DNA from 2 places in the Fictibacillus enclensis genome. Region 1 is predicted to be linked to the other one. Evidence: riboswitches for the same ligand, from Rfam matches in the RefSeq annotation. Region 1 holds a riboswitch; the other holds the start of a gene.
The links. A riboswitch is a leader RNA that binds a small molecule or an ion and turns the genes downstream of it on or off. The one in region 1 is predicted to bind S-adenosylmethionine.
Positions count from the first base shown of each region.

Region 1 (15,707 bases):
CCAAATGCAGTGGCACGGGCTTTTATTTCCTGATAAAAGCGCTGTGCATCCTCCAATGTTTGCTGGGCGGTGAACACTGCCTCGGCATACTGTCCTGCAAAATCAATTCTGGGTTTCTCCATCTGTTCCAGAGGTGATGATATTCCATCCCGCCCTGCCATTGCTGATATGATCAAGAGAAGCAAATCGTCTGGCCACGTTATAAGGTTCATTAAAGCTGGTTGAAACCGTGGCAATCAATCCAATGTTTTCTGTTACAGCGGCGAGGGCAGACAGCAGTGTAAGCGGTTCGATGCCTCCCTGCGGACCGTATTTGGCACCTTGTCGTGATACCGCATATCGATCTGCCAGAAATAATGAATCGAATTTGGCTTCCTCTGCTTTTTTAGCAAATTTTACATAATGGGAAAGCTTTAGGTTATTCCCTGTTTCTGAACCGGGATGTCTCCAGGAAGCCTCATGATGTCCCATTCCTGTCAGGAATAAATTAAGATGCAGCTGTCTTTTTGTTTGAACCATGTTAAAGCACCTCCATCACTATTTTTCAAATCATCCGATAAAGCTGTCACGCCATTTCAGAAGTCTCTTCTCGAAATATCTCACCAATGAATCCGATGCTTTGCCAAATACAGCGAAAATAATAATCCCTACAAAAACAATGGACGTCTGGGAAAACTGGCGTGCATCCATGATCAAGTAGCCGATCCCTTCACTGGAACCCATAAGCTCAGCCGCTACCAATGCCAGCCAGGCGGCTCCTAATGACAGCCTCAGGCCAAGAAGAATGTTTGGCAAGGCGGCTGGCAGGATAAGCGTTGTAATCTGCTTCCATTTACTGAACTCGAGCACTTTTGCGACATCAAACAGTTTTGAATCCACTCCGCGAATTCCAACAAACGCGTTAACATACAAAGGGAAAAAGGCAGCTTTTGAAATGAGAAGGATTTTGGATAATTCGCCAAAGCCAAACCAAAGGATAAACAATGGGATCACCGCCAAGGAGGGGATGGTTCTCATCATCTGCAGCGTGGGATCCAATGTTAGTTCGGTTTTGCTTGAAAAACCTACAGCCAGCCCTGCAAGAAGTCCGAGCCCGCCGCCGAGCAAGAATCCCAGAATCGCCCGGAAAAGACTGATTTTAAAGTGAGCGAATAGTTCGCCCGAAACGATTAAATCCTTAAATGCCACCAGGATTTCGCTGGGCCTTGGAAGCAATGTAGCCGAAATCAATCCATAGGCACCAGCTGCTTCCCAAATCAGAACGACAAGAACAGGAAGTGCAAGCCCCCGCATCCAATGGGATAAAGGTAACTTTTTACGATTTCTTTTAACAGCCGTTTCCTTTACTGATGGGGGGTGTTCAACACCTGATCGTGTTAATACTCCAGTTTGATTGCTCATTTTTTCATCTCCTTTTAAATCAAATCGCTGCTGCCTGGTGTTCTTCTACTTTTTCAAATTCACTCAGCACACGCTGGCGGATTTCCTGAAAAGACGCATCTGTTTTCTTTCTCGGATATGGAAGGTCAACCGGAATCACTTCCCGGATGGTTCCCGGCCTTGGATTCATGATGACAACCCTGGTCGCCAGGTAGATCGCTTCGTCAATATCATGGGTTACAAAAAGCATGGTCGTACGGTTGTTCTGCCAAATATCGAGCAGGACCTCTTGCATATGAGAGCGGGTAAAGGCATCAAGCGCTCCGAACGGTTCATCAAGCAGCAGCACCTTCGGATTTCGAAGAAGGGCTCTGGCAATGGCTACCCGCTGTGCCATCCCGCCGGAGAGCTCTTTTGGATAGGAGTTTTCAAACCCTTTCAAACGGACCAGTTCGATGAGCTGCTTTACGCTTTCCTTTGTCTCCTTGTTCTTAACTGGCAAATTGGCGGCTATATTTTTCTCAACGGTGAGCCAGGGAAACAGCCGCGGTTCCTGAAAAATAAATCCTTTTTCAATGCTCGGTCCAGTCACTTTCCGGTTATCCAGCCAAACTGAACCTTCATGGGCCGTATCCAGCCCAGCCACGATTTTTAAAAGGGTGCTTTTCCCGCACCCGCTCGGCCCGATTACCGTAATAAATTCCCCTTTCTCCACATCAAGCTGGATTTGTTCCAGCGCTTTAACCTTGCCATTGACGGTTTCAAAGCTTTTTTCAACCTCATTGACCTGTAATAATGCCACTCGCCCCATCCTCCTTTTTTAAATAAAGCTGTTCAAAATAAAAACAACCGGAGCCATTTTAATAAACAAAAATGGTCTCCGGTTGTCCGGTCGACTTTATTAGTGAATTTGTACAGTTGCTCAATTCCCTTTATTCAAAAAAACATAAAAAACTCCTTTCAACGTGCCAGAAGGACGTAAAGAAGAAGTACGGTTCATGCTTCTCTTATCATCCAAGCTTGCGGCTTGTTGGATTTGGCACAGTTCTCTTCAATTGAAAAGAGTCCGCTGCCGAGGTTTCATAGGGCCAATTCCCTCCACCTCTCTTAATAAGATAGAGTATGTAGTTTTTGATAAAAGGGAATCCTTATCGGATTACTTGTAATTAAAACAGGTATGTATTTGAATGTCAATAACTTTCTGAAAAAACAGATTAAAACTTTTTAAAATGATAATTTTTCTACTTTCAATTTCTTCCTTCTGTTTATCTCTTACATAAATAAAAGTTACCCTTATCATACTAATTGTTGGGAGGTTTTCGACTATGTTACTTTCTTGGTTAACGAGTATGCTTCTGCTTGTGCAGCCGGTTCCTGTCAACACGCCGGACAGCATCTCACTCGTTCAGCAAGGCCAGACAATTGCCATCATACAGCGCAAGGATTTCACGGTGCCGCTTCCTGGGACTCCTGTTCTTGATACCGAAAAGCTTAAGGTCTTTACGGACAAGCTGGAAGGACATGTGTACCGGCCGCCTGTCAATGCACGGATCAATGATACTGGTGGAATATCTTCTGGGCAAAATGGTTCGAAGCTTTATCGGGAGGCGTTCAAGGAAAAATTTTATGCAAAGTTCTTTAGTAAAGGACCCTCAAAGATAGAAATTCCAAGCCTGACGGTCCATCCCCGGGTGGATAGTGAGCTGCTCGGAAACATAAGAACCAACCACCTCGGCCAGTATGTGACCTACTTTAACCGCTCCAATACCTCACGGATTCATAATATTTCATTGGCCGCCAACGCCATTGATAATCATGTTGTTTTTCCCGGGGAGACCTTTTCTTTTAATAGGGTTGTTGGAAACCGAACAAAGGAAAAAGGGTATATGCGTGCACCGGTGATTATCCGGGGCGAACTGTCCGAAGGAGTAGGCGGCGGCATCTGCCAGGTTTCTTCTACCCTTTTTAATGCTGTGGACCGTGCCGGACTCCACATTGTTCAACGGTATTCCCATACCCGCAGAGTTCCCTATGTTCCTAAAGGACGGGATGCAACGGTAAGCTGGTACGGTCCTGACTTCCGTTTTCAGAACCGTTATAATCAGCCCATCCTGATCCGTGCAAAAGCATACGGTGGAAGCATTATGGTCATGGTTTCCTCTTCCGATGTGATCAATCTTCCTCAGAAAAAAAGGTAAACACCCCCTCTCTCCATTAATTGTGTCAACATTGTTAACCATTGCACAAACCCGTTCCAAATTGAAGGTAAGGATGATAGAATAAATGAGGATTTGATCATCAATTGGAGAGAGTGATGACATGAAAAGTCTTCCATTTTTCTATATGCTGTTTCTAATCAACGGATTGCTTCTTGCTGGCGGATTGGTCAGCCCGGCGTACATGGCTGTTGCCCGGTGGAGCATGATTTTCTTTAATATTACGGCAGTAGCAGCCCTTATTTACTTTAAAGAGCATGGCAATGGTGCAAGATGGAGCAAAGTATCCTCCCGCGGCCGCATGCTTTGGTGGGGCGCATTTATGTTCAATATTATTTCGGCTGCCAATGAAGTTCTTCATTCGGCACTATTCCAAGGTTAATAAATGTGCAAAAGCCCGGCAGCTGTTCTGCCGGGCTTTTTTCATATGGATGAAATTACATGTTTGCTATGAGCCATTTTAGGAAAAAAGTTAAAACATGTAACACGATAAGGGAGATGGCAGCTTTGTTTGGCTTTACAGAAATTTGGAAATTTTTCTTTTCGTTTTTTTTGGTATTACCAGGCGTCACATTTCTTCACGAATTCGGTCACTATTTTTTTGCCCGTATTTTTGGAGGAAAGGTCAGGGTGCACGTAGGTACAGGAAATGTACTTATGAAAATAGGCCCGCTGCGCATCCGTAAACTTTATTTTTATGATGGCTGGTGTGAGTATGTGTCATTAAAAGAAGATGCCAAATATTCCAAAGTTCTCGTATATCTTGGCGGCTCTCTCTTTAATCTGGCAGCCATTCTCTTGTTAAACTTTTTCGTCTTTAAAGGCATCTTCGAGGCGAATCTTTTCTTTTACCAATTCACGTACTTCTCGTTTTATTATGTATTTTTTTCTCTGATGCCGATGGAACAGTCAAGCGGTTGTCCAAGCGATGGCCTTGCTGCCCTGAACACAATCAAAGGTATCCAGTTAAAAAGCCACCCTGCCGACTAACATACAGCAGCCCACCTTTTATGGAGGGCTGTTTTTTAAAAATATTTATAATAGCTTTCCGTATAGGCATGTACGTGACAGCCGTTTTTTTCAAACACGCGTTGCATTTTTTCATTGTTGAGATGAGTGCTTCCGATATAATATTCTGCACCCATTTCTTTTAGGCATCCCAGCGCCTGCCTGTGCAGTGTGCTTCCTGTTCCTTTTGACCGGGCACTGGGAAAGACCCCAAAGTAAAACAACCGCCCTTCATTTGTTGTACCCGGTTCAATATGGGGAATGGCGATTCCGATTTGCTGATGGTCTTTATAAAAAATCCTGCAGGAATATTTCCATCCGCTGCCAAGCTCCTGCTTAACTGACTGAAGATGCTGCTTCATCGACAAGGTTGATGCTGCATTATCCGATCCCTGCCTGCACATTCTCCACACCTCCATAAATGCCTTCTCTGTCGTCCCCCTGTCCTCAAGCGTTCTCCAGGTGTAGGGATGAAAGCTTTCCATTTCTTTCAAGTCCCGATATACATTCACTTTGGATGCAAAATGCTCAAAACCCGAAGAAATCAAGTAATCGGAGCATGATTCATAATGGTCTCGGTTACGGTGAAGCGTTACGCCTACTCTTTTGACTTTCCCTTTTTCAGCTTTTCGGATGATGGTTGAGATGCCCTTTTTCCACTCGTTAATGTCCAACATCCCTTCTGTCGGTTCAATAAGAATATATTCAGGGGTTCCGTCAATCACTTTCATCTGTCTTCCCCCACTGTCATTTGTTGATAGAACTTGTTGATCACGTTTTGGAAGGCTTTTTTCTCCTCCAAAAAAGGATAATGATTGCTGTTATCAAAAGCAGCCAGCTGCACATCGGGAATAAGTTCCGCCATTTCTTCAGAAAAACCGATCGGACACTGAACATCGTGCTGTCCGCATGCGACAAGCGTTCGGGTACTGATTTTATGCAGCTGCCTTGTTACATCAAAAAGGAGAATCTCCCTTGAGAAAAACTCCATCCGGCGCGCGGCCATTGATTTATGGACATCCCCTGCAAAATACTCATCATGTCTTCCAGGCTCATGTAGTGATAATTTTGCCCGTTCCCTGGATATATCGTTTCTTTCTTCCGCAGATAGATTTGTTTTTAACTGCTCGATTAGCGACTGCATGTTTTTAAATTTCGGATGGTCTGGATGATAGATGCAAAAAGGGGAGGAGGACGCATACTCTCTTGCTGCAGCACTGGCTATGATCAATGATTCAAGGGATTTGGAATGTCGTATCCCATACACGAGTCCTAGCATCCCTCCTGTAGAATGTCCGGCAAAATGCCATGTCGGATACCCGAGTTCGTCTCTTACAGCTTCAAGATCAAGCACCGTTTCGATCATGCTTAGCTGATGCGGTTCGTGCGCCTTTTCAGACCTTCCCGCTTCTCTTAAGTTAATCAAAAATACCTGATGCGACTCTGTGAACATGTCCGCAAAACGGTCTCCCGTTTCATTGAATTCCGAATAAAGATGGGACACACAAAGCGGCGCGCCCTTCCCCTTACTGAACACTTCAAATACGCCCCGTTCTGTGGGGACCATGATTGTTTTCCAGTTCTTCATTTGCTTTCCCTCTGTTCTCTGGTATTTCATTACAAAAGCAACTTCTCTGTTCCCTCACTGAATTCCTTTCTAAATTTTGTCGAACGATTTTTCTTCACTAAAATGTTTTTTACCATTAAAATAAATTTTAACGATAAATGTTATTTTGATTGGAAGGAGAATTATGATGGGGACCAGTTTGGCACATGAACCAAAGACGGTAAGAAAACAAAAATTTGGAGGCCTTCTCTCCAACCGGCAATTTTTATTTTTATGGATAGCCAGTATATTTACAGGGTTGTCCTTCTCGATCTACTTAATCTCAGAAACATGGTTTGTTCTTCAGGCACTAAAAGCTCCTTCCAAGCTTGGGATTATTATGATGCTAACCACCATACCCCGCGTTTTGCTCATGTCGGTTGGAGGAGTAATGGCTGACAGAATAAAACGGTCTCACGTGATTATGATCACAAATTCAACCAGGGGACTTTTGGTCCTTGGATTGGCCCTGCTCATCCTGAACAGCAGTATGAACCTCTATCTCCTTGGTGTTTTTGCTCTTCTTTTTGGAGTTCTCGACGCTTTTTTCTGGCCGGCTAACCAGTCTATGCTTCCCACCCTTGTAAAAAAAGAACAGATCGTCCGTGCCAACTCTCTCGTGCAAACGACCAATCAGCTTTCATTATTGACTGGGCCGGTCATTGCAGGTTTTATGATTAAGTTTGGCTCGTTTTTCGGTGTCTTTGTTTGTACTTCTGTTTTACTTTTCTGCAGCAGCATTCTAATCGGACAAATCCGTTATCCTGATCATCCATCAACTGACAATAAGCAGAAAGAACCGGTGTTCCGGCAGCTTAAGGAAGGAATTGTTTACGTCAAGACGGTACCCTACCTGCTGCTCACCATGGCCACCTCTATTTTCGTTAATTTGCTTCTTGTCGGGCCTCTGAATATCGGTCTTCCTTTGATGGTGGATCAGCATTTGAAAGGGGATGTTCTGTCTCTTAGCTATTTGGAAAGCTCGCTCGCTCTTGGAATGGTCGCGGGTGCCTTTCTTACTGGGATCTTGAATATCAAAAGAAAACGGCCGATCATCAGCCTTTCACTGATTGCCGTCCTTTCTTTCTTAAATATCTTTCTGAGCCAGATGACCGCCCTTTGGCATGGAATTATTCTTTTGTCACTTGCCGGCGTCTGCTTGTCCATTTCCAATATTATTGCTCCTTCTCTGGTTCAGGAAATGACGGAGAAACGGATGATGGGAAGAGTTCAGAGTTTGATGTCAACTGCCTCCATGGGATTTATACCGCTTTCCTTTGCCCTTGTTTCTGCTCTGCTCTCTAGCGGACTTTCAATCGACATGATTATTTTGTACTCAAGCATTGCCCTTACCGCGTTTGTCCTCACTGTTCTTTGGAGAAGCAAAACCATCCGCACCATCGATTAATCACGTACATCCCTTAAATTGTGGTATTCTTTTTAGTAACACAATGTTTAGGTGGGATACAACGTGGCACAATGGAAAACACAGTCAATCGATTTAATGAAAATTTTTTCTGATCCAAGACGCCTGAGAATCCTTCATCTCGCTTCCGAACAGCCGATTACCGTTAAACAGCTGGCTGCTGAGTTGAACGAACATCCTTCAAGGCTTTATTACCATGTAAAAAAGCTTGAGGATGCCGAGCTTTTGGAAGTGGCTGAAACAAAGCAACTGGGGAATCTGGTGGAAAAATATTATCAAACTATCAATATGAATGATGTATTATACCGTGGAGATCTGCAGGCACAGGCTGAACAGCCTGAAGTCGCTCTTTCCCTTACGTACCGGCTCATCGAACCGGCATTGAAGTTATATGAAAAGTCGCTTGCCAAGCTGAGGGAAGAAAAGAAACATGGCGTAGTACGCAATGAAATGCCTTATCAAGTTACCATCAATTCCTCCAGTGACCGCATGACCGCCAAAGAGTGGCGTGAATCCTTTCCTGTCATCATGAAAGCACTTGGTAAAAAGGATAAAAAAGACTATGACTGGCCGGAACGCTCTTATCCTTCTGAAGAAGAAGCGAACAAAGTTGGTACCTATCAGTACGTTTTGCTCAGTTACCGGATTGAGGATGCAGAAGAACTTGGAATTGTAACGGAAAACGAGGAAGAGAAATGAACTGAGCCGCCTTTAGCATGCTGGAGGTGGCTATTTTTTGTAAAAGCACCTAATGGGCGCTCCTACATATAGAGACATCATAGCTTTCAATTACCGTGCAGATTGTTTTACTGGAGGTATGTAACGTGCAAACCTTACATGAACATTTGAAAAATTGTGAAGCCCCTCACACGTGTAAAAAAAGAATAAGAGCCATTCCTTCGAATGGGAAAGAAGAGCTCTTTTCATAGATAACACCTTGTAGAGTCATAGATCTCTAAAGTGAAGGAAAATATGTCGGGGATGTACCCATTCCTTAATTGGCATATAAGCGATACGAATCGGTTAATGTATCGCCGTTACCATAAATGTATGCCTTAGATGGGGCATAGAAATTGCTGCTATCATACTTCCAATGAATCCTTAGAGCCATATAACCGCCTGCTCCGTACGTGTTAGTTCCTCTTTTTTCAATATATTGAGAGAAGCTGTCCCACGTTCTAGGACCCACAACGCCGTCAACCATTAAGTTATGCGTTTTTTGATATTTTTTTACGGCAGCTTCGGTTTTCGGACCGAAAATCCCATCCGAATCAATGACGGAGGAATCAGTGTAAAATCGAAGAACATTAATGATGTACTGCATGTTTTTAACTTCAACACCTCGGGCATCTTTACGTAAAATCGAGTTTTTATCCCAGTCTGCCGGATGATGAAACCCGGGTGCTGAGGCAGATGCGGTAGAAAAGGAAATTCCCCAGGCCAAAAGAACAATTACCATACTGGCTACTATTTTCTTCACAATGCCATCTCCCTTTTATTAACTAGTGCAAACCCCTTACAAATTTCCCCTCCTTCTGAAAATTCCCCCTTTTCGTAAATTGAACCCTTTCTTTCTTGAGACCAATGCCCTGTTTTCTTCTGTACCTTTGGAATCAGTGTCCAAGTGTGGCAAGGAAGAATAGGATATTTTATATGCAAATAAGGAGGTTTTTGGATGAATGAATATTATGGGCAGCATTCGAACCCACGAATGTTTCCTCAACTCCCCGGCCAGGGCGGAGGCCAGCAGGCACCTGGTTTTCATGGCTTTTTCCCGCAGGGACAGGGCGGGCAGCAGCAGATGCCTCAGCTCCCTGGGCTTTTCCCCGGTATGCCCGGTGGTCAACAGCAGCAGGGACAGCAAGGCGGACAATCACAGCAGGGACAGGGCGGGCAGCAGCAGATGCCTCAGCTTCCCGGGCTTTTCCCCGGTATGCCCGGTGGTCAACAGCAGCAGGGACAGCAAGGCGGACAATCACAGCAGGGACAGGGCGGGCAGCAGCAGATGCCTCAATTCCCTGGGCTTTTCCCCGGTATGCCCGGTGGTCAACAGCAGCAGGGACAGCAAGGCGGACAATCACAGCAGGGACAGGGCGGGCAGCAGCAGATGCCTCAATTCCCTGGGCTTTTCCCCGGTATGCCCGGTGGTCAACAGCAACAGGGACAGCAAGCTCAACAGGTGTTTTATCCTTACTACTACCCGCCTGGCATGTTTTAAGCCTGCCGGACAGTAAATGTTTAAAACCGGCCAGTAAATCTTGAATTTCGGCCAGTAACCTGACGATTCTGGACAGTAACTTCCGCTTTTGGCCTGTATTTCTCTGTAAACAAATAAAACAAGGGAATTTCCTCTGCGGAATTCCCTTGTTTTAATAAAATGAAGCTTATTCTTCCGATTTCTCTGTAGGATTCTGCTTTTTCCACCGCTGTACGCCGTCATCTTCATCAAATTCGATGGTGACATCGGTGACGCCTTTTTCCTGCAGGATCTTTTCTTCCAGCCGATCTTTAATATCGTCGGCCTGGGCAACGGTCAGTGCAGGATCCACTTCTACTTCAAGCTCTACGTGGAGTTCCTCACCTTCTTTGATAACAACGACTTCCACCACATCTATTACTTCAGGATCACGCAAAACGAGCTCCCCGATTTTGTCTTCCATCTCTTCATCGGCTTCCCCAAGGACTCCTGCCGCATTATCGAGAAACACTTTGCCTACAACAAAGAACATCATGAGACCAATAATAATAGAAGCAATTCCTTCCGCCTGATGAAAGGGGGTAAAATGGGAGATCACGATGGCGACGATTGCCAGGATCCCTCCCGCTGTCGCAACAAGATCTTCCATAAAGACAAGCTTGGTGGCCGGTTTGGCTTTTGGCAGGTGACCGAAGCTTTTAAAGAACACCGCAAAACCGCTTGTTGTGTCGCCAACGTCATGCATAATCTCCCTCATGGCCTTAAAGAGAACAAATCCCTCAAGCACAACAGCAGCACCAAGTACGGCAACATTTATCACAAAACCGGTGGATTCTGTCGGGTGAAAAATATGTGAAAAACCTTCCTTGATCGTTTCAAAAGACATAATGCCTACAATAATAACGGCTCCAAGCAGAACCAGATGAACCAGTCTGCCAAATCCATTTGGAAAGCGGTTCGTCGCACCTCTTTTGCTTAATGCAGAACCAATAAATACAAAAAATTGATTGGCCGCATCCCCCAGGCTGTGCATGGTTTCAGCAAACATGGCTACGTTCCCAGTGTAAATATAGGTGCCGCCTTTTATAATCGCAATAATGGTGTTCACAATCGCCGCCAAAAAAGCAGATTTGTTACCGTTTTTTAATAATTTGAATAACCTTCCCATTGGATCCCTCTCTCTCATCATTAGTGTCATGCGTTATGTATAGATTTCATTTTCATTCTACCCGCTCTGATCTTTACCTACACTTGATTTCCCTTTCTTGAATACTAAAAAAACCTTTCTTTCCTATTTTAGCGATTCATCCATAGGAAGGAAAGGGTATTCGGCAGGCTATTTGCTCCAAATGGCCTGCTTTACTGTAGATTGAACTTGATTGTATTTACGAAGAATGACGTTTACAAACGGATCAAAAACAGGAGACAGCAGATAAACAAGGATACTGATGATTCCCGCGACTACTATACTTCCAGCAACATCAAAAGGATAATGCTGTCCTGTCCAAACACGTGATAATCCGGTTAACGCCGCTACCGCCAGCATTGCACTTCCAAGCTTTTTGTGGCTTAAGAATACGGCAAACGATAAAGCAAACGCACCTGTGGTATGGTCACTCGGAAACGAAGCATCCGCCGCATGTTTGAACAGCAAATGCACATGATGGCTGACAAATGGCCTTGGTTCATAATAAAAAAGTGTGATGATATAGTTTGCGATCAGCCCCAAAATTCCAGTTATTCCTGAATAGATTGCTAATCTTTTATATGAATCATTTGTAAACCACAGGACCAAAAGAACAAGGGCATAGAGATAAAGCGCCTTTTGGCTTAAAAAAATCATAAAACTATCCAATACAGGATGAGAAACGGACAAATTATTAATATCTTGAAACCACTGGTAGTTCATTTTTTTCCCTTTCTTTCGGTTTATTTCCTACATTATTCAAATTGAGACTTGTTTCAATTGAATATTTCGGACGCCTTTTTACTTCAGTAAAGATTTTCCCGATATACTCACCGATAACCCCAATTCCCATCAGCTGCAGACCGCCAATGAACCAGATGGAGATCATTAGTGAAGACCATCCGGCTGCTGCATTCCCCATTACTTTATGCACCAATGTGTATGCTCCTGTAAGCATACTGAGACAAATCGCCATAAAGCCAATCACGGTAACAAAACGAATGGGCGTGATACTGAACGAGGTGATTCCATCGGCAGCAAACGCCAGCATCTTTTTTAACGGGTACTTCGTCTCCCCTGCCAGGCGTTCTTTCCGGTCATAATAAACTTTGGCTGTTTTCATCCCAATCAGCGGAATAATCCCTCTTAAAAAGAGGTTGCTTTCTTCATAGCGGCATAGCTCGTCAAGTGCCCGTTTGCTCATCAGCCGGAAGTCTGCATGGTTGGGAATAAGATCAATGCCTATTTTATTCATGAAACCGTAAAATCCATTAGCGGTCACCCGCTTGAAAAAGGTATCAGTGTCCCGTTTTTTACGAACGCCGTAAACAATTTCGCATCCTTCTTTATATTTTAAAATAAAATCACGGATCACCAGGATATCATCCTGCAAATCTGCATCAATCGAAATCACACAGTCGGAGATTTCCTTCGCCTCCATGAGTCCGGCTAACAACGCATTCTGATGACCGGCATTGCGGGACAATTTCAATCCTGTAACAAACCCATTCACTAAACTTTCTTTTTCAATCAATTCCCATGTTCCGTCTTTGCTCCCATCATCAACAAACAAGATTCTGCTTTGAGGATGAATCCATTTCTCTGTTTCCAGATCTTCCAGCAGATAGGTTAATTGCTTTGTTGTTTCACCCAAGACTTCTTCTTCGTTATAGCAGGGAACAACAATGGTAACAACCGGTTGATTCATCAGTTCCACTCCCTTTCGCTCGTGCTGCAATCATCTCGTCTGGTAAAGATAAATTTTCCATACCGAATGTGGATCGGTGAACACTTTTTTCAATACCAAGTGATCTTGCTTGGCATTCTTAACAGGTACAGCTGAAAAAATATACCGGCCTCCCAGCTTCTTAAAGGCTTGGATATTTAATTGAAGCTGATGAATTTGTTTTGTGGATGTTTTCTCATAATCATAATGTTCTCCCAGTTCCGCTGAATACAAATAACAGCGGCCTCCCCAGTGATCAAAGTAGCTTTTGAGCTTTGGACTTTTGTCCAATTCCTTAGCAATAATGGAACGGAACTGATGTTTATAGGAAAGTGGATAAAAATTGTTATACGTATCCACTGTGTAAAAACCATTGTATTGCGCGATGGCGGGGTGAAGCCCCAGACTTGCCACCCGGTAGGAACTTTTTGGTTTTCCAATATACGTATCAATTTTTTTAAACAGCTGCACAGAGTAGAATTCTTTAAACGAGGGATATCCAGCGATACGATACCGCACTTCTTCGTTCAAGGTAAAAAGCAGAGTCAGCTGGAGGATCAGGAATACCACAGCAGCTTTTTTCCCTTTCCCTCCACCCTTCCAGAAAATTCTCAGCCCTATGGCAAACAAGAGATACCATAGTAATGGATGTAAAAAGTGAAAACGTGAAAAGTTAAATGTCCGCAGAAGCGAAATATGGGCTTTAATCGGCTCCCATCCCTTGTAAAACCAAAAACCATACCATACAGAAAGCAGTACATTTAAGATCATAAGGTAAACGAATGTTTTTTCATTCCGCCACTTGTTTTCTTTTATCAAATTCCATAGGACCATGATCAACAGTGGCAGGATAAAATACGTATGAATGGTCATGACATGAGTATGGCCCAAAAGGAAATTTTTCAGCATAAGCTTCATGGATGAAGGCCCATCAAGAACAGATTCATCAAATTCATTTCTGTTGGTCGGCGGCTGAGGCAATAACAGGGAAAAGACAAGCCTGTATTCAGTGAGCAAATACATTCCTGCCATAAAAATGATGCTTAACAGGAATCTCCCATTCCACTGCCGGCTGCGATATACGTCAATCATCCATAAAAGAGTCATAAAAGCCAGAAAAAAGAAAAAACCTAATACAAAACTCGAATAGAAAGGAAGACAAAAAAGAACCAGCCACTCTTTCCACCCGGATGTACGGTTTCGAATATTTAAAAACGCCCATAATGCAAGCGGCATACCGAGAGTGCTGAGCATACCCGATGGCCAAAACGGGGTAAGTGCAAAAGCCAGGGATGCACCTACCCGTAAAACGGCTAATCCCTCTTCCTTTATGAAATGCTTCCTTAAAAGCAAGTACATTCCAATGAACGCGATCACCCGCGTAATAGCCTGCGAAAAAGCATAAGCGAGCATCGATGGAAAGAGGGTATGAAGCCAGACAATCCCACTGAATTCCGAATCAAACGCATCTCTTGGCACACCATTGATCACTTGTGGAATGACAGCATTCAGAGGTCCAAACAGCTGGCCACTCTCGTTTAGTTCCTTGTACCACGTGATATTGGAGTCCATATTATCATGGACGCGGATATGAGCATTATCCCCAAGAATAAACAGGGGTGAAAGATAGATCAGAAGGACAATTACTGCCGCAGTTAAATATTGGGTTTCCTTTAGTTGATTCCCTCTGAACATACGATATACTCCTGCCTTGATGTAATGATTTTAAGCTTGACGGCTCAAGGTAAAAGCCGGCTCCAGCAAAGATTGGATAAATTTCGTAATTTGATCAGGCGATAACATTTCAAGCCCTTTCTCATAAGCATTTTTGGCAGCTTGCCAATTTTTCATGGCAGGTTGATTTCGGAGTACCCGTTTCAATTGAAATTCCAGCGGCAATGATTTATCGATCCGGAAGACCAAATTCTTTTCCTCCAGGTACTCGAGATTTATTTCTTCTTGTCCCGGGAGTACGGAATGTACAAATATCGGCAAGTTTTTCCTTAGTGCTTCACTCACCGTAATTCCGCCGGGCTTTGTAACGATTGCATCTACTCTGTCATACCATTCATTCATTTCGCTCCTTGATGAAATATAAGGCAGCGGATGTATATTTGCCGCACCCAGTGATCGGATCTTTTCATATAGTTTTTTGTTTTTTCCGCACAAGACATAATAATCAAAGGCGTTGGAAGAACCAGCGGCAGTAATCAATTCATAAATATCACCCAATCCGCTGCTCCCTCCGGCGATTAATACTTTCCTCCTGCTGCCTTTTGATAAATTCGTTGCTTTTCTTTTGAACTGCTCATGAACCGGAATCCCAGAGACAATTATTTTATCTTGAGGGATATGGTGTTCATCCATGAGCATTGTTTTCATATCCTGATTGGGTACGAAGTGGTAATCAATCTCTTGTCTTCCCCATACGTCATTAATGAAAAAATCAGTATAAACATTCATGACAGGGACATGGCATTTCCCTTTTCGTTTTAGCTCATTCACGAGATAGGACGGGATGCTGTGCGTGCATATAATCACATCAGGCTGTTCATCCTCCAAAAGCTTGTGCATAGCCTTTAAGAACAACAGATCGTATCCTTTAAAGGACTCTCTTCGAATAGTGGAATACGTAAAGTTCTTATATATAAGTTCATAGGTACCTGGCAAATGTTTAATCCATTTCAAGTAGGTCTTAGTCACCATTTTTTCAAGGGAAGCATTCATATAGCTTAACAAGTCCACTTTTTTTAAAACAATATCCATCTCTCTGATTTTCAGCATGTCGATTAATGCCTCTGCGGCCTGATGGTGGCCGGATGGCATCTGTAAAAACGGCAAAAATAATATTTTCTTCATTCTTCATCACCTATTTTATAAATAAAATTTCATTTAATGAATCTTGTACACTTAAAAAGACGGAAGTTCGTCCAAAAAGTTCATTACAAATAAAAAAAAGTCC
Region 1 is NZ_CP126109.1:1,238,569-1,254,275, reverse strand. Features, by position in the region: partial or broken gene QNH15_RS06760 (LLM class flavin-dependent oxidoreductase) at 1-519, opposite strand, end outside; gene QNH15_RS06755 (ABC transporter permease) at 550-1,401, opposite strand; gene QNH15_RS06750 (ABC transporter ATP-binding protein) at 1,421-2,191, opposite strand; SAM riboswitch class I at 2,385-2,497, opposite strand; gene QNH15_RS06745 (VanW family protein) at 2,706-3,578, shown strand; gene QNH15_RS06740 (hypothetical protein) at 3,700-3,978, shown strand; gene QNH15_RS06735 (site-2 protease family protein) at 4,038-4,586, shown strand; gene QNH15_RS06730 (GNAT family N-acetyltransferase) at 4,622-5,335, opposite strand; gene QNH15_RS06725 (alpha/beta fold hydrolase) at 5,332-6,192, opposite strand; gene QNH15_RS06720 (MFS transporter) at 6,356-7,618, shown strand; gene QNH15_RS06715 (ArsR/SmtB family transcription factor) at 7,682-8,335, shown strand; gene QNH15_RS06710 (peptidoglycan-binding domain-containing protein) at 8,631-9,116, opposite strand; gene QNH15_RS06705 (hypothetical protein) at 9,312-9,854, shown strand; gene QNH15_RS06700 (cation diffusion facilitator family transporter) at 10,021-11,001, opposite strand; gene QNH15_RS06695 (undecaprenyl-diphosphatase) at 11,170-11,742, opposite strand; gene QNH15_RS06690 (glycosyltransferase family 2 protein) at 11,714-12,727, opposite strand; gene QNH15_RS06685 (DUF6044 family protein) at 12,758-14,440, opposite strand; gene QNH15_RS06680 (MGDG synthase family glycosyltransferase) at 14,471-15,604, opposite strand.

Region 2 (15,707 bases), 2.4 Mb from region 1:
ATCAGCACTCACTAAAAACCGGCTAAAGAAGATCGCGGTTAACACAATGACTGAGTCAATTGCTAAAAATAAAGTAAGTCTTTGTCTGTATGTCATAGCCTTCCTCCTCTTTTTCTTTATCTTGGCTATCGTAAATAAAAGAATTTAAGTATAGGTTCTTCGTAAAGAGCACATACTTAAATTCTTTTATATACAGTAAACCGTCCGCTCCTGCCTGAGTAGAAGCGGCCAGCTAACGTTTACTAGGGGCATTTAACCCCACCTCACATCACACTACCGACGACCGGCGTCTAAGGTTTGTTGTTAACCCACAGCATGACCGAGTGCCTCCATTGATATCAGGAAGGAGACATCCCCATAAAAACTAAATATAGAACGAATAATTCTTAATAACGAACAAAATGTTTAAAAAAATATGCAGCTATCGATTTACAACTGCTCCCAGGATGGGTGCTTTTGACAGCTCCAGCACACTTTGGGTCTCATGTACTTTTGCTTTTTTTGTTACTCCCCGTCTCATGACTAGGATGATGCCATCACTATGTTCAGCAATCAGCTGCGTATCCGTAATATCCAGTACAGGTGGTGTATCAACGAGAATAACATCATATTTATCATACATACTGTATAGAAAATCCTTTAAAAAATTTGAACTTAGCAATTCTGCCGAGCTAAGCGGCAAAGGACCGCTTGTAACGACATCAAGCCTGCCGATTTCGGTTGATTGAACGCTTTTACTTGTGGGCGATGAACCGTTGAGGATTGTAGACAGCCCATCCTCGTTATTCATCTTAAAAATAACATGTAAAGAAGGATCTCTAAGGTTTGCATCAATGAGTAGAACCTTTTCTTTATGCTGAGCGATTGAAACTGCTAAATTGGCAGCAGTTGTAGATTTTCCCTCTCCCTTTCCAGGGGAAGTAACCACAAAAACTTTTTTCCTGTTTTCTTTCGTCAGAAAATGAATATTCGTTCGTATGGTACGATATTGCTCTGAAGCCACTGAGTGCGGATGTGAAAAAGCGACTAAATTTCTCTTTTGGTTGACTGTATTTTTTCTTTTTTTATTTAACATCAACACTTTCACTCCTTACTTCATAGTTCTGCTGACTTTTCTGAAGTTTTCGTTGATCAATTTTTGGAATGCTCCCCAAAAGAGTAATTCCCAAAGCATCCAATTCTCTGGGTCCTCGTATCTTGTCGTCGAGAGAATCAAGCAGAAAAGCAAGACCGATGCCAGCCATTAATCCTATAATAAAAGAAATGGCAATCGTTCTCGTTTCATTCTCATTTATTGAATATGGATTTACCTTCGCTGGGGATAAATACCTCACATCCTTAAAATTGAGAATATCCGGTATTTCTTTTTTAAATACGGTAGCCGTGGTGTTGGCTATTCGAGCAGCCATTTCCGGATCAGTATCTGTGACATTAATACTGACGACTTGAGATTCGTCCACACTTTCAACATTTATTTTACCTGCCAGTGCTTCAGGTGTGATCTGCAAGTCTAGTTCATCAACTACTTTTTGCAGTACAGTAACATCCTTGATAATTACCTGGAGGGTCTTCATATTATCCTGGGTTGCCCCAATAATAATACGAGTGGAAGATTGGTAGAGCGGTGTTGTGTAATACTTAGCATAAAGACCGCCGCAAACCGTAAAAAGAATGGTGACAGCCGCAATTACCCAAAGCTGGCGGCGCATAACATTAAATAATTCTTTAATATTAATTTCCTTCGCTCGTTCTCCATCCATAATTTATCACCCGATCGGTTAGTAATAAAAGCATTCGTCCTTTATTTTGAACAAAATGGAAAGTTTTGTTCAAATTGGAAAATATATAGTCTTATTTTAGTTCTTTATACAGAACAAGTCAACTCTTATTGGGCACATTTACATGCTTACAACGAACGGGTTTCTAATAACTTAGTTTATTATTTGGAGAATACTCCTTTTCCTCAAAGAAATAAGAGATTTCAACATTGTATAACTGAGCCAGTTGGCTTAAAAGCTCGACTGAGGGCATCCGGCAGCCTCTTTCTATTTTTGAGAGATTGCTATAATTAAATTGAACCTCTTTTCCCAGTTCCTGCAACGTCATCCCATGATCTAGACGCAGTGTTTTTATACGTTGTCCAATATTCTTCATCTCATTCCCCTTTTTCACCTTAAGATTAATCTATCTTATACCACCAATTTGTTTGTTTAACAGATGCTGGAACATCCCTTTTCTCTCTGCAAGTTGCGAAAAGCCCCCTTTTTGAACAATCCTTCCCTTTTCCAGAACCACCACTTGATCTGCATTGCGGATGGTAGACAACCGGTGGGCAATCACAATAATTGTCATTGATCCTTTAATTCTTTCCAGAGCCATTTGGATTTTCGCTTCATTTTCTGTATCAAGTGAGCTGGTGGCCTCATCGAGAATTAAAATAGACGGTCGTTTCAGAATCGCCCTTGCCAATACAAGCCGCTGTCTTTCGCCACCAGATAGCTTTACGCCTCTGTCGCCTATTTGTGTATCCAAACCATCTGGAAGCTTATTGATAAACTCTGCACTTGCGGAAAATTCAAGAGCTTCCCAGATGTCCTCTTCACTCGCATTGGGATGAACAATCAGTAAATTATCTCTGATACTTTCATTAAAGAGAAAGGGATCCTGTGGAACATAACTAATGGATTGTCTCAGTGCTTTCACATTTTTCCCGGAAAGCCGATGTCCATCTATCAACACATCTCCGTATTCCGGCTGATTGAGACCTGTTAATATATCAATCATTGTACTTTTTCCTGCCCCCGACTTTCCAACGACTGCCGTCATTCGGTTTGCTGGAATGAATAGATTAATATCTTTTAACGCAAAATGATTTTCCTTTTTATTGTATCGGAACGCCACGTCCCTGCATTCTATCCCATTCACTAATGACAAACGTTTACTTTCCATTCCTCCTGCTTCTGACTCGCAAGCCTGTTTAGTTTCTTCCTCTAAAGCTTGAACATTAACAAAGGAAGGAATATAAGAGGCGAGTTGTTCAAAGCTGGATTGAATTCCCGTAAACCGCGGCCACAGTCTTGAGAAGATTAGCAAAATAATGAGCAGCTGCCCTGTCTGTCCATGAAACAGGTTCACCGATAAATAAATAAAAATCGCAATAAGGACGGCAGATGCACCTTTGTAAAAGAGCTGTGAATCCGATTTCAGTCTTGAATAATCAATTTGTTCTTGTACCATGCCATCATTAAGTCTGGTAAGCCATTTAAGCCGTGACGTTTCCAAGTTGTTTACTTTGATGTCCTTTATTCCATTGAGCTGATCGGTAATCCCCGCCAAATATTGCTGTGCCAACTGAGAGGTCCTGTTCCCGAGTGATTTGGAACGTTTAATAAATTTACGTGAGAAAAAGGCAAGTATGAGACCAGATAATAAAACGAAGAAAGTAATATTGGGCGCCAGACAAAAGGCAATCCCAATCTGTATCGCCGTAAAAATCAGCGACGTTAAAAGCTGCATAAACAAACCAATACCAGCATTTACCCGTGCTAATTCAATTGTCAATGAATTAATAAGATCCGACTTTCGCTTTTTAATAAACAGGTTCCAGTTAGAATACAATAATGACTCATAGAGTTTGATTCGGACATCCTGTATAAATCCCTGGTGCATACCGATTGTAAAAATAGATAATTTCCTCTGAATGATATTTTGCAAAATAACGACCAAAACATAGATACCTAAGACAATGGGCAGAATTGTTTTGACCGAATAGCCATTAAAGGATGGCAAGTACTCCATTAAAAAGCTGGTACTGCTTGATTTCATAATCCCACTTACACTAAGGAGCGGAACTAGAAGAAATATTCCTATACCTTCAAGAACGCTTATAAACACCATTCCAGCAAGGTTGATGTACCACACTTTGCCGCAATAAGTATAAAACCGTTTCATAAACTGAAGAACTTCACTCATACTGTCAGCCCCTTCTAAAACAAAGCTTGCTTTCTTGTTTTTCTCCAAGCACATAAAAAAGGACGTAAAGGAAAATACAATACATGCAGGATGCGGGGCAATGGCAGCGTCTCAACATCCGTGTAAAAAGGATAAAGAAGACTGAGAGTGTAAAGTATCTTTTGATGTACCGACATAATGGAAATTAAGTATTTTTTATGATAGCTTGCCACATCTTCAGCCAATGGTTCCTTGTGCAAACTCACCATTCGCTTCATATAAAACATAGTATCTACCGCCAATTTCCCGGGACGATTACCGCGCAGCAAAGGTTCCATCTCTTTTAAAACGGGTGTGTGAAAAAAATGGGCTGACAGCAGTATGGCCTGTCCACCTATGTGTCTGTAATTGTATCTGTCCATTAGCGCATTCGTTTTTTTCCAGTCGATGGCCTGCCTTGACAGCCGGTCAATATCACCCAGCCAGCGTAAACGGGACCAACCATGCCTCGCCCCATGCGTCGTTAAAAATAAAAAGAGATCTTCTCTGCCCAAAATAAAAATCTCTCCTATTGAAAGCGTACTTTTTCTCTTTCTTGTCCATAAATCTACAAAAGAAGGTTCTTTCGCAGGACCTGGGTTAAGGCGCCAATGCACTTCGATTTTTATGTTCTTTTCCGGATGTAGGAATGTAATATGATGATGCCGCCATTTCCAGTCATTTAACACCGTCAGTATGTAATCATCTTTTTGATAGCCGAGCTTTTCAAGAATTCCTTCTGCTTGCTCCAAATTTTCCAATGGTATTAGGACATCAAGATCTGATGAGGTTCGTAACGAAATGTCACCATACAAATCCTCACCGAGGACAGGACCTTTTAATACAATCATTTTGATGTCATTCTGAATAAAAAGTTGGTTGACCAGATCCATTTCACCGCACAGTTTCAACATGTTGAATACATTCTGTTTATAGCAAGACTGCAGCTTTTCTGAAGTTTGTTCCGGAAGATTATTGCCCATTTTTTTGCAAATCAGTGGGTAAAGCCTGTGATGTACGGCAAGTTGAAAAAATTCCTCATAATTTAATCCCTCGAGATACTCCTTCTTATCAGCAGGTTCATCTTCCTGAATCATCTCAAGGATGGCGGTTAGCTCGACAGGAATCTGTTTTTTATCCAATTCCGCTTCTTTTGACATGATTTTCTCCTCTGTTTTCATTTGCAAATTTGGCTACCACAGAAAATTCCGCCATTACATCTGCTCCTGTAATGATGCGTGATCCACTTCTCAACCAGGCATGGGCAATTAATTTTCCTTCTTTATCTTTTGCTGTTCCTAAATAAAGTGTGCTTGGAATTCTTCGGCGGCGCAGCATTTTTGTCCCCGCAATGGCTCTGACCAAACATTTACTTTCCCAGGGGGTACGGCGACTGATAATGTGCAAAACATCCGAAATGCTGTTGAGCATAGGGATATCTTCGTTGATGTCATCTTCAGCGGTTTCCTTCATTGGAACTCCAAGTGTTGGGGCAACCTTGGAAAATGGAATTGATATTAATATTCGGCCCAGACCCAAATAATAAAGTGCTTCAAGAAAAAGCCATTTTTTCTTTGAACCAAGAAAAAGAAACGTTCTCACGATACGAAAACCGTTTGCCATATGCTTGCTCCTAGGAAAGCTGAATCAACTGTTCTGCATGCAGTTGTTCCAGAAACGGCAATACCTCTTCTTTGCATTGTTCTTCATCAATTTGATAATCATTTAACATATCACTGATCAAATCACTGACTTTTACAGGCGTCTTGATTTTCCCCCAAATAATTCCTCCAATGGATCCAAGATTGTAGTACTTCCCGTTATTAATACTCAACATAACCTTTTCTCCACCCATATCACTTACAATGTTGCCACTGGCCTGAACGACTTTCGTTTGTAATTCGACAGTTGAACTCTTAATCATGGTTTTTCTCCTCCTGAATTACTGTTGCTAAAATAAGATCTGCCATTGCATTGGCACTGAAACCTGTAGCAGGTCGGAAAATTTGATACATCTTTACTTGTTCGGCAATCTTTGCAGCTGTTCTGAAATGCCATTCAAGCAGTCCCATACGCTCCAACAAAAGAGAACGAAACGTTTGATGATATAGCGTCTGAAGCTTTTCCAATTTATTTAAAGGGCTGATTTGAAGAGCCTCTGCAGGAGGTTTCAGCTCAATAATCCCTTTAAGCGGAAGCTCTTCACTAGAAAAGGCGTGATCAACCGGAACAGCATATTTGGTTTCCCTGCCATATAAAGGCTGATATTGTCCTGGGGAACGTTCAAACTGATTTAAACTTTCCTGCCAAAGCTTTTGCCGGGGATAGGTTGGCAAAACAACTGGTGAACCTAAAGCGGAAAAAACAACCGGTATGACATCGTCGGTTAATAAAAAATATCCTTTGTTTATAAAGGCTGCGGCAAGGGTCGACTTACCTGCCCCTGATTCTCCCACAATCGCATAAGCCCCACCCTGGACCACAACAGCACTGCCATGTAACGGGATCGTTCCCCGCTGCATCAATACAGCTCCCATGCAGCTGCCTAGAATGTACAGCCTGATTTTATCCGTGTTACTGTTTGGAAAAGGAGAAACCATTATTTTTCTTCCATCCTTCACATAAAAAATAGCTGTATCCGGAACTTGAAACAGGACACTGTCTCCATTGATAATATTAAACCTCCCAGGATTGGCATCTGTTTCTTTCCATAGCGCAGCCAGATCCTCTATTGTAATAGAAAGGTCATAATTTGTTATGTCGTCACTTTTGAAAAGTTCCGGCAAGGGTATTTCACTTTTAAACTTGATTCCAAAGCCTTTATAAAAATAGGATACCGCCTGTTCTATAATCACCTAATCACTCCAGCAGGATGTAATAATTGCCCTTATACAGTGAAACTGTATAAGGGCATGAGTTATCAATAAGTATAATATATTGCTGCGATCCTCTAGCTAAACTTTACAGGATCGTCTGGGTCAGGTTGTGTAGCATCAGGTGTTTTTCTTCCTGGACCTGCCATTGTCATGTTCACATCAAGCACTTCCAATACTGGCTTTTCCCAATCTTTTTTCATCTCTTTCACCCCCTTTCAAGTGAGCACCTATAACAAAATGATAGATAATTAATGACCTCATTAAGGTTCTGAATTCATCCTCAAAAACTTCATTTGCATTCGGACTATGCTCCAACTTTTTAACTGATTCAGATAAGAGAGCTGTATTAAGGAACTCGTTCATCCATGAGTGAGTGCACATTTTCTTAGCTTCACTCACAAACTCTTTCCAAAAAGACGACATACGATGAATTCCATCTGCTCCTTGAACACCTCTTGTACGTTGATTCAACCTAATATTGTCAGGCAGATAGCCCTTTGTTGCCCTTCTGATCAAGGAACGATCCTGACCATTTTGTACATATTGGTTTTCTGGGACTGATAAGCAAAACCGAACTACTCTTAAATCGTTGGTTGGATCTCTGTCCCATAAAACTTGTTTTAACGATAATTTGGTCGTATATGTACCATTGATGTTCCAGTAGTATAATTTTTCAAACTGGGTTTTCTTTACTTCATACGCGCTCTGTCGAACAATTCCTGAAACATCAACTTCATGTTCTTTTAAACGTTCAAGCACTCCTGTCTTTTGGGCAAACTCAGAATTAATAATTAAGGGGTAAGGCTTTTCTTGTACATTCCCACGGTCTGTAAATGGAAATGCCTTCTTTCTAAGGTGCTTGAATATCTTGGATTTGTTTACCCCTATATTTTTACTGTAAGAACGAAGCTCTTGATTAAACTTAATCCATTTCATTTTCCTTAAAAGCTGTGTTTGATACTCCAGAGCCGGTCCCCATGAAATCGTCCAGTTGCCCCGTTGTCCATTAAGAAGTACCCCGACTCCCTGCTCGTGAGCATGTTCATAAATTCCCTTGAGCCAAAACGAATTCTCATAAAATTTATACGGCATTTCCAACGTATCGAGCCAGTCATCAATTTCGGTATAGGGACTTTTCCCTTCAAAATCAAAGTAGTGGTCTTGGATATTCCCAACATACTTGACAGTAGATTCAACAAATGGCCGTTCATTGGCCACCCTGCTTTTCGGTGTCCAGTCGACAAAGTCTTTGACCGGTACATAACTGTATGTGTACAACGGCTTATTTTCCTTTTTTAATGACCTTGCCGCAAAGCTTGCAACTGACCCAGAATCAAGCCCGCCGCTTAAATGCGCACCTACTTTTAAATGAGTACGCAGCCTCGCATCTACCGCGGTTTGGAATACTGCACGGAAGGCTTCCTCATATTCCTCATTGGATTTTAATTTTATTTTTTTATCAAATTCCAGGGTCAAATAGCGTGAAAGGGTTACGTTTCCGTCGACGATTGAGATGGTATGCGAAGGTGGAAGTTGTTGGATGGAGTGATATACGGTTGAACGAACGTCCACGGATTCAAAGTTCCAAGGAATTGCTAGATAATCAGCGAGCCATTGTTCATTTAGGTCTTTAGTTACAAAATCAAGAGTTAACAAAGGATTCATTGCTGTACAAAAAGCAAAGCGATTGTTCTTATTTGTATAATAAAGCGTCCGGCATCCTGAGAAGTCTCTTGCTCCGAACAGCTTTCGTTTTTTTTCATCCCAAATCATAAAGGCAAAATCACCCACTAAATATTTTGCGCAATCCTCTCCCCACTTCTCATAAGAGAGAAGGATAATCTGGCTATCGGGCATTTCTTTCCGAAGCGCGTGATGGACTTGCAGTCGTTCGAATAATTCGGTTCGGTTATCAATAATCGCATCAGAGGTAATAACCAGCTGTTTTTCATAGTCGTAAAACGGGAGTTGTTCTCGAATTGATTCAGGCGTAATCCATTGCGCATGACAACCAAGAAAAATTTGCTGGTTTTGCCACGTCTGCACAGCATCAGCCGGATAACGGCTTAATGTTTGCATCATGTTCATGCCAGCCTTTGGATTGACAGGTTCATTATTAAAATGAAGTATTCCAGCTATTGCACTCATGGTTGTCCTCCAAATATCCTTAATAAAAAAACAGAAACGAATGGTAAGAATCAAGCAATTTCGTTCTCTAAAAAGAACGATTGATTATTCTAAAATTAACACCCATAATCTTCCTTGTCAATACGAAATATGACTATTTTCCTAAAAAGATTCGACAAAAAAGAACCTCAATCGCATGGGAATATCCAACGATTGAGGTTCCTTTCATCATTTAAGCATGTTTCTTTTCCATATGTTCTTTTCGTTCTTTCAGCTTCGGATAACCGATCAAAATGGCAATCACGCCGCAAACGGCGATTAAAATCGGGTAGAACGAATACGTCAGAAGGCTCACTGGTGAGATGGAGCCGATTTTGGCCGCCGTCAGCAGTTGGGCACCGTAGGGAATCAAGCCTTGAATAGCGCACGAAAAGATATCAAGAAGACTTGCTGATTTTCGCTTATCGATGCCATACCGATCGGATATCTGCTTGGCAAGAGGACCTGCTGTAATAATGGAAATCGTATTGTTGGCGGTGGAAAGGTTGGTTGCACTGACCAATCCTGCAATACCAAACTCCGCTCCTTTTTTTGTTCGAATGTTCTTCGTTAATACATCAAGAAGATACTGAATTCCGCCGTTATAGCGGATCAGCTCTACCGTTCCTCCAATGAGTAGGGCCAGGAAAACAAGTTCAGACATGCCAAACATTCCGTCGGTGATCGTTTTTAAAAAGGCTGAAAGAGTATAGGCTCCATCCACCAGGCCGATCACTCCCGCCAATATGATTCCGCCGCTTAACACAACAAATACATTCATGCCAAGAAGGGCAGCAATCAATACACCAACATATGGAAGGATTTTTACCGCTTGAAAGCTGTCAGCCGATACGCTGGAATGACTGCCCATCGTAACAATACAAAGGAGCACACACGTAACAATGGCGGCAGGAAGGACAATGAAAAAGTTCACTTTGAATTTATCCCTCATTTGGGTCTGCTGGGTACGGACCGCAGCAATGGTGGTATCCGAAATAATGGACAAGTTATCTCCAAACATGGCTCCCCCTACGACGGCTGCCATGGAAAGTGCCATTGGAATATCCGTCTGACCACTGATTCCTGCGCCAATCGGCGCCAGTGCGGCAATGGTCCCCATGGACGTTCCCATCGACAAGGAAATAAAGGCACCGATTACGAAGAGACCGACAATCAGGAAATTTTCGGGTACAACTGACAAGGCGAGATTGACCGTGGACTCCACTGCTCCCATTCCCTTCGCAGCTGCAGAAAATCCACCGGCCAGAATAAAGATGAAGACCATAATGATAATGTCAAGATGTCCTGCACCTTTGGCAAAACGCTCAATTTTACGGTTCAGCGTTTCTTTTCTATTCATTAACAGGGCTGCCGCTGCTGCCACGAGTATGGCTACAACCACGGGCATTTTATAAAAGTCACCAGTGATTACACCTGAGCCGATGAACAGGACCAGGAAGATAACGAGCGGCAATAGCGCCAGCGCATTTCCTTTTTTTACTGCATCCATCTAAAAACACCTCTACGTTTGTTATTGCTGCATGTACATATATGAAAAAAGACCTCTTCCAAAGAAGAGGCCCTATATGCTCATAAGGAACTCTTCTCATCTCTCAAGCATGAACTGCTTGCTGGATTTGGCACAGCACCTTCGAAATTCAGGTCCGCTGCCGAGACGTCTCAGGGCCAGTCCCTCAGTCTCTCGTGATAAGAAGTATCCAGTTTTCAGTTATAACAGCTTTTACTACTGTAAAGGGTTTGGGCTTTCTTGTCAAAAGTTAGTTTTTGGTAAAACGATTTTTGTCCTTCTAATGGTGGTCTATTTCTCCCCTGTAAACTTAATGCCTTTGACAAAATAGCGGTTAAAGAAGGCATACAGTATCAAAATCGGCAAGGTAAAGACCATAGAAGCTGCCATAATGTAATTCCAGTAGCTGATAAACTGTCCTTTGAATGAATTTAGCCCTAACGGAAGAGTGAACATGCTTTCATCAGACAGGATGATCAGCGGCCGCATGAAATCATTCCAGAAGGCCATAAAGACAAAGATGGTTTGTGCCGCTAATGCCGGCTTGGCAAGCGGAAGAACAATCCGGAAAAAGGTGCCGAATTTGCCCAGTCCATCTATAGCTGCCGCTTCCTCTACTTCTTTTGGAAAGTTAATAAAGAACTGGCGCATCATGAATATGAAGGTGGCGTTGACCGCACCGGGGATGATCATTCCCTGATAGGTATTCAGCCATCCGAATTCTTTTAAAATCAAGAAGTTAGGGATGAGCGTCACCTGAAACGGAATCATCAACACTGCTAAAATGATAATAAAGATACTTTTTTTGCCCGGAAAGCTGAGGCGGGCAAGGGCATAACCGGCCATCGAGTTGAAAAGCAAATTCAAAAAGGTGCCGACCACAGCGATAAACAAGCTGTTAAACAACCAGCGGCCAAAAAGCGGCTCCCGTGAGAAAATCTCCTTATAGTTATCGATGGTAAAGTTTTTCGGTATAAAGTTTATGCTTCCGCTTACGATTTCTCCTAATGATTTAAAAGAGGATGAAAGAGCCCATAAAAACGGAACAAGGGTGATCACCGCGTAGACAATCAAGATTACATACAGAATGGTTTTTCCAATCGGTCGTTTTTTCATGGTACCCCTCCTCAATAAAGTGATTCTTCCTTGGAAAATTTCCGCTGCAGAAGTGTTGCGATCAAAATAATGATGGCAAGCATGAAGGCAAGTGCTGTCGCATAGCCCATGGTGCCGAGTGATTTAAAGGCATATTGATAGATCAAAAGAACAACCGTCAAGGTGGAGTTGTTCGGTCCACCCGATCCTCCTGAAAAGATGTAGGATTGATCAAATAGCTGGAAGGTTCCAATGAGACCCATAATCACCACAAAAGAAGTCACGGGCCGCAAATTGGGAACCGTAATGTGCCAGAATTTCTGAAGTCCCGTTGCGCCATCGAGTTCAGCAGCTTCATAGTGGCTGTCTGGTATATCCTGAAGGGCCGCCAGATAGATCACCATAAAAAACGGTGCCGTCGCCCAAATATTCATAATCATGATCGCCAATAAAGCTACACTCGGATCACCGATCCAGTTGTACGTTGGCAGGTGCAGCATGTGTAAAATGTGGTTGATCAGACCGTTCTGATTGTACATCCACATGAAAATCAAAGTAAGTACTGCTGAAGAGGTCAATGTCGGTAAAAAATAAACAATCCGGAAAAACTTCTGCCCCTTCATGCCGGCATTCAGGGACGCTGCCAATACAAGCGCAAGCAGCGTCTGAAGCGGCACAACAATCACCACGTAAATGAAGGTATTTTTTAGAGCAATATGCGCCCGGTCATCAAACGTGATCTTCATAAAGTTATCAAGTCCCCTAAATTCCAGATGCGTACCGCCAAGCAACTCTACTTTATGGAAAGAAAGGTAGATTGCACAAAGGATGGGAGCGATTACAAAGATTCCAAGAATGATGAGGACCGGTGCCATGAACAGGTACCCCTGCCCCGCTTCCCTTCTCAATTTTTTGGAAGAACTGCTTTTTACCATGTTTCTTCACCTCTCTTTTTTGTTATTCCGCTACCTTAATCTCTTTATTAGCCTGTTTTTGCGCGTCTTTCAAAGCATCCTTCAGCGGCCGTTCCCCAAGATAGGCACTTAAAAATTGGTTGTTGAAGTTATTCATCACGATCGGCAGCATCGGACCGTCCTGCCAAACAGTCGCATATTTGGCTCCTTTAACAAGGGGTCTACGCAGTGGATCCTTGTCATAGCCGAGTTCTGCAGCTACTGACTTACGCGTAGGCAAGGCAAAGCCTTTGCTTGTCCATGTTTTCATGCCTTCTTTTCCGGTCAGGTACTTGATTAGTTCCCATGACGCTTTCTTATGCTTGGATTCTGCATTCATGGCATAACCGACCGTGAAGGACATGGTTCCCTTCTTGCCGTTAACCGTTGGCAGCTCGGCGGTTCCATAATCTATTTTAGGAAACGTATCTTCCATGAACGGAATGTTCCAGTTTCCTTCCATCACCATGGCAGCCCTTCCCTGGCCAAACATTTCTCCCCCGGAACCTGAACCAACCTCTGAAGCTTGAGCAGCGGTTTTATCTTTTAGATGCATGTCCAATACCGGCTGAAGTGCACGCGCCACACGGTCTTCTGCAAAAGTCGCACGGTCATTTGTGATGACCTGGCCGCCCTGGGACTCAGCCATGTAATACAAACGCTCGATCTGCGGCATTACACCCAATCCGTAAACTTTGTTGCCTTTGGTGAGTTTTTTAGCGTCTTGCTCCAGCTCTTCCCATGTTTTTGGCGGACCGTCTATTCCCGCTTCCCGAAACATTTTTTTGTTGTAGAAAAGGGCAAGCGTGGAATAGTCCTTTGGAAAGCCGTAAATTTTACCGTTGTCTTTAAACGCATCTAACATCGGCTTTTCAAAATCATCCACATCAAAATCTTTGGTTACATACTTGTCCAGCGGTTCAATTGCACCTGTTTCGATCAGGCCGGGTGCTTCAAACGCATCCAGGTAAAAAACATCGGCTGCTGTTCCCCCAATCAGCCTGGTTTTCAAAACGTCCATGTACTGATCACTGATCTGATTAAACTTTACATCGATGTTCGGGTGGGATTTTTCAAAGTCGTCCAGCACTTCCTCCAAAAGTTTTTTCTCGACCGGATTTCCTCCCCAGCCGCTCAGTGTAATGACCGTTTTGCTGCTGTTTTCTGATTCATCAGGCTGGCTGCATCCTGCAAGCAGAGAAGTAGCCAGCAGGGCAGTTAGCCCCGCTGCTGAAACATATTTTTTCAACTTCATAGAAACCTCTCCCTTCCTATGCGTATTTTACTTATCGGTATGGATCGTATAGCCCGTTGTATTTTCATTTACGGTTAAGAAACTCTTTCCATTTTCCTTGCGAACGCTGACAGACAAGTAGCCGTTTCCAATCTTGATCGATTGTACGGTCAGTTCATTCACTCCTTCCGGAAGCTCAGGAGATACGGAAATCACTTCGTTCAAAGCATCTGGAAACAATCCGAGAACCGTTTGGATAAAGACAAGCGGTGTACCGGCAGCCCATGCCTGAGGTGAACAAGCGACCGGATACTTTACCGCAGGTCCGCCAGCGGCACCATAACCGCAGAACAGCTCTGGCAGCCGGTCATATTCAAAGTGCTGTGCCGCGTCCATCAAGCCTTTAATCACCAGGTTCGCCTGTTTCTGATGGTTCAACTTGCTCATGCCCAGCAAAATCATGCTGTTATCATGCGGCCAAATGCTGCCATCATGGTAGCTCATCGGGTTATAGCCGGCCTCGCCTTCTGCCATTGTGCGTATGCCATAACCGGAAAAGAATGCCGGTGATACGAGCTTGGATACCATCTGATCTGCCTGTTCTTCCTCCAGCATGCCGGAAAACAACACATGGCCAGGATTGGAGGTTAACGTCCCCACTTTCTTTTTTTCATTATCGAGCGCAATGGCATAGAAGGATTGATCCTCCATCCAAAATTGCTCGTGAAACTTGGATTTTAACTCTTCTGCTTCTTTACGCAGTCTCACCGATTCATCTGTCCTCCCCTGTTTTTCATAGATGGAGGCAATCCCTGTCTTGGCCTGATACACATAGCCTTGGACTTCCGAGAGCGCAATCGGTGTCTCTGCATAATCGCCGTTTTTGTGAACAACTGAATCTGCGGAATCCTTCCAGCCCTGGTTGGCAATGCCCTTGCTGGATTCCTGATGATATTCCACAAATCCGTCGCCGTCCCGGTCACCATACTGGTCGATCCACATGAGGGCATTTTCGATCGTTTGCTGAAGCTCTTCTGCCAGACATAGATCTCCGGTCCATTTGGTGTATTCCGTTAGCAGCATTAAAAATAACGGAGTGGCATCAATCGTTCCATAATAAGGAGTAAATGGAATCTGTCCAGTTCCCGCCAGCTCTCCATAACGGACTTCGTGCATGATTTTGCCCGGCTGTTCATCCCGCCAAGGATCCACTTTTGTTCCCTGTTGTGACGCGAGAGTCCTTAGCGTGCCTTTTGCAATCTCCGCGTTAAACGGAAGCATCTGCAGCGCGGCAATCAGGCTGTCACGGCCAAATGGGACACCGAACCAGGGGAGGCCTGCCACCGGAAACTGTCCGTACCCGATATCTGTCATTAACACCCTGAGGTCAAGGATTCCTCGGTCAACGAGGCGCTGTAAACGGGAGGAATCGGTTTGAACACGGGCTGTATTCTTTTCCCAGTTTTCATAAGATGCCTTAAGGTTCTCAAGAGCTTGTTCTGGTGCCATAATTTCACCGGATACTCCATCCACTTCTGGAGCAATCGTAAAGGTGACTGATTGGATTTCCTCATGATCCAATGAAAAGTGAAAAGCAACTTCGGAATCTGAAGTGTTTATTGCCTCATGGTCCCAGCCTACTCGTGTGGACCGTTTGACTCCGTCGGCTCCTTCGTAATGGTAAGTCAAGCTCTTGTCTGTATGATCGATGCCTGTTCGTTTGCCGGTTTCTCCGGATTGAAAACCACGGACAATAAACATATCGGTAAAGTCCACATCCAGCAGCATGCTGATATCAAACTCAACTGGCTTAGGATAAAAGCTTTTCACCTGAACGGTTTCATACAACACGCCATCATAGATTA
Region 2 is NZ_CP126109.1:3,588,983-3,604,689, forward strand. Features, by position in the region: gene QNH15_RS18755 (polysaccharide biosynthesis protein) at 1-96, opposite strand, end outside; gene QNH15_RS18760 (CpsD/CapB family tyrosine-protein kinase) at 422-1,075, opposite strand; gene QNH15_RS18765 (YveK family protein) at 1,065-1,760, opposite strand; gene QNH15_RS18770 (helix-turn-helix domain-containing protein) at 1,924-2,154, opposite strand; gene QNH15_RS18775 (ABC transporter ATP-binding protein) at 2,185-3,972, opposite strand; gene QNH15_RS18780 (nucleotidyltransferase domain-containing protein) at 3,987-5,150, opposite strand; gene QNH15_RS18785 (lasso peptide biosynthesis B2 protein) at 5,125-5,613, opposite strand; gene QNH15_RS18790 (lasso peptide biosynthesis PqqD family chaperone) at 5,624-5,914, opposite strand; gene QNH15_RS18795 (phosphoenolpyruvate carboxykinase (ATP)) at 5,907-6,845, opposite strand; gene QNH15_RS18800 (paeninodin family lasso peptide) at 6,941-7,066, opposite strand; gene QNH15_RS18805 (asparagine synthase-related protein) at 7,026-9,014, opposite strand; gene QNH15_RS18810 (Na+/H+ antiporter NhaC family protein) at 9,226-10,542, opposite strand; SAM riboswitch class I at 10,636-10,746, opposite strand; gene QNH15_RS18815 (carbohydrate ABC transporter permease) at 10,852-11,676, opposite strand; gene QNH15_RS18820 (carbohydrate ABC transporter permease) at 11,688-12,590, opposite strand; gene QNH15_RS18825 (ABC transporter substrate-binding protein) at 12,613-13,863, opposite strand; gene QNH15_RS18830 (amylo-alpha-1,6-glucosidase) at 13,891-15,707, opposite strand, start outside.
Region 2: another riboswitch for S-adenosylmethionine. It lies ahead of QNH15_RS18810 (Na+/H+ antiporter NhaC family protein); the one in region 1 lies ahead of QNH15_RS06750 (ABC transporter ATP-binding protein).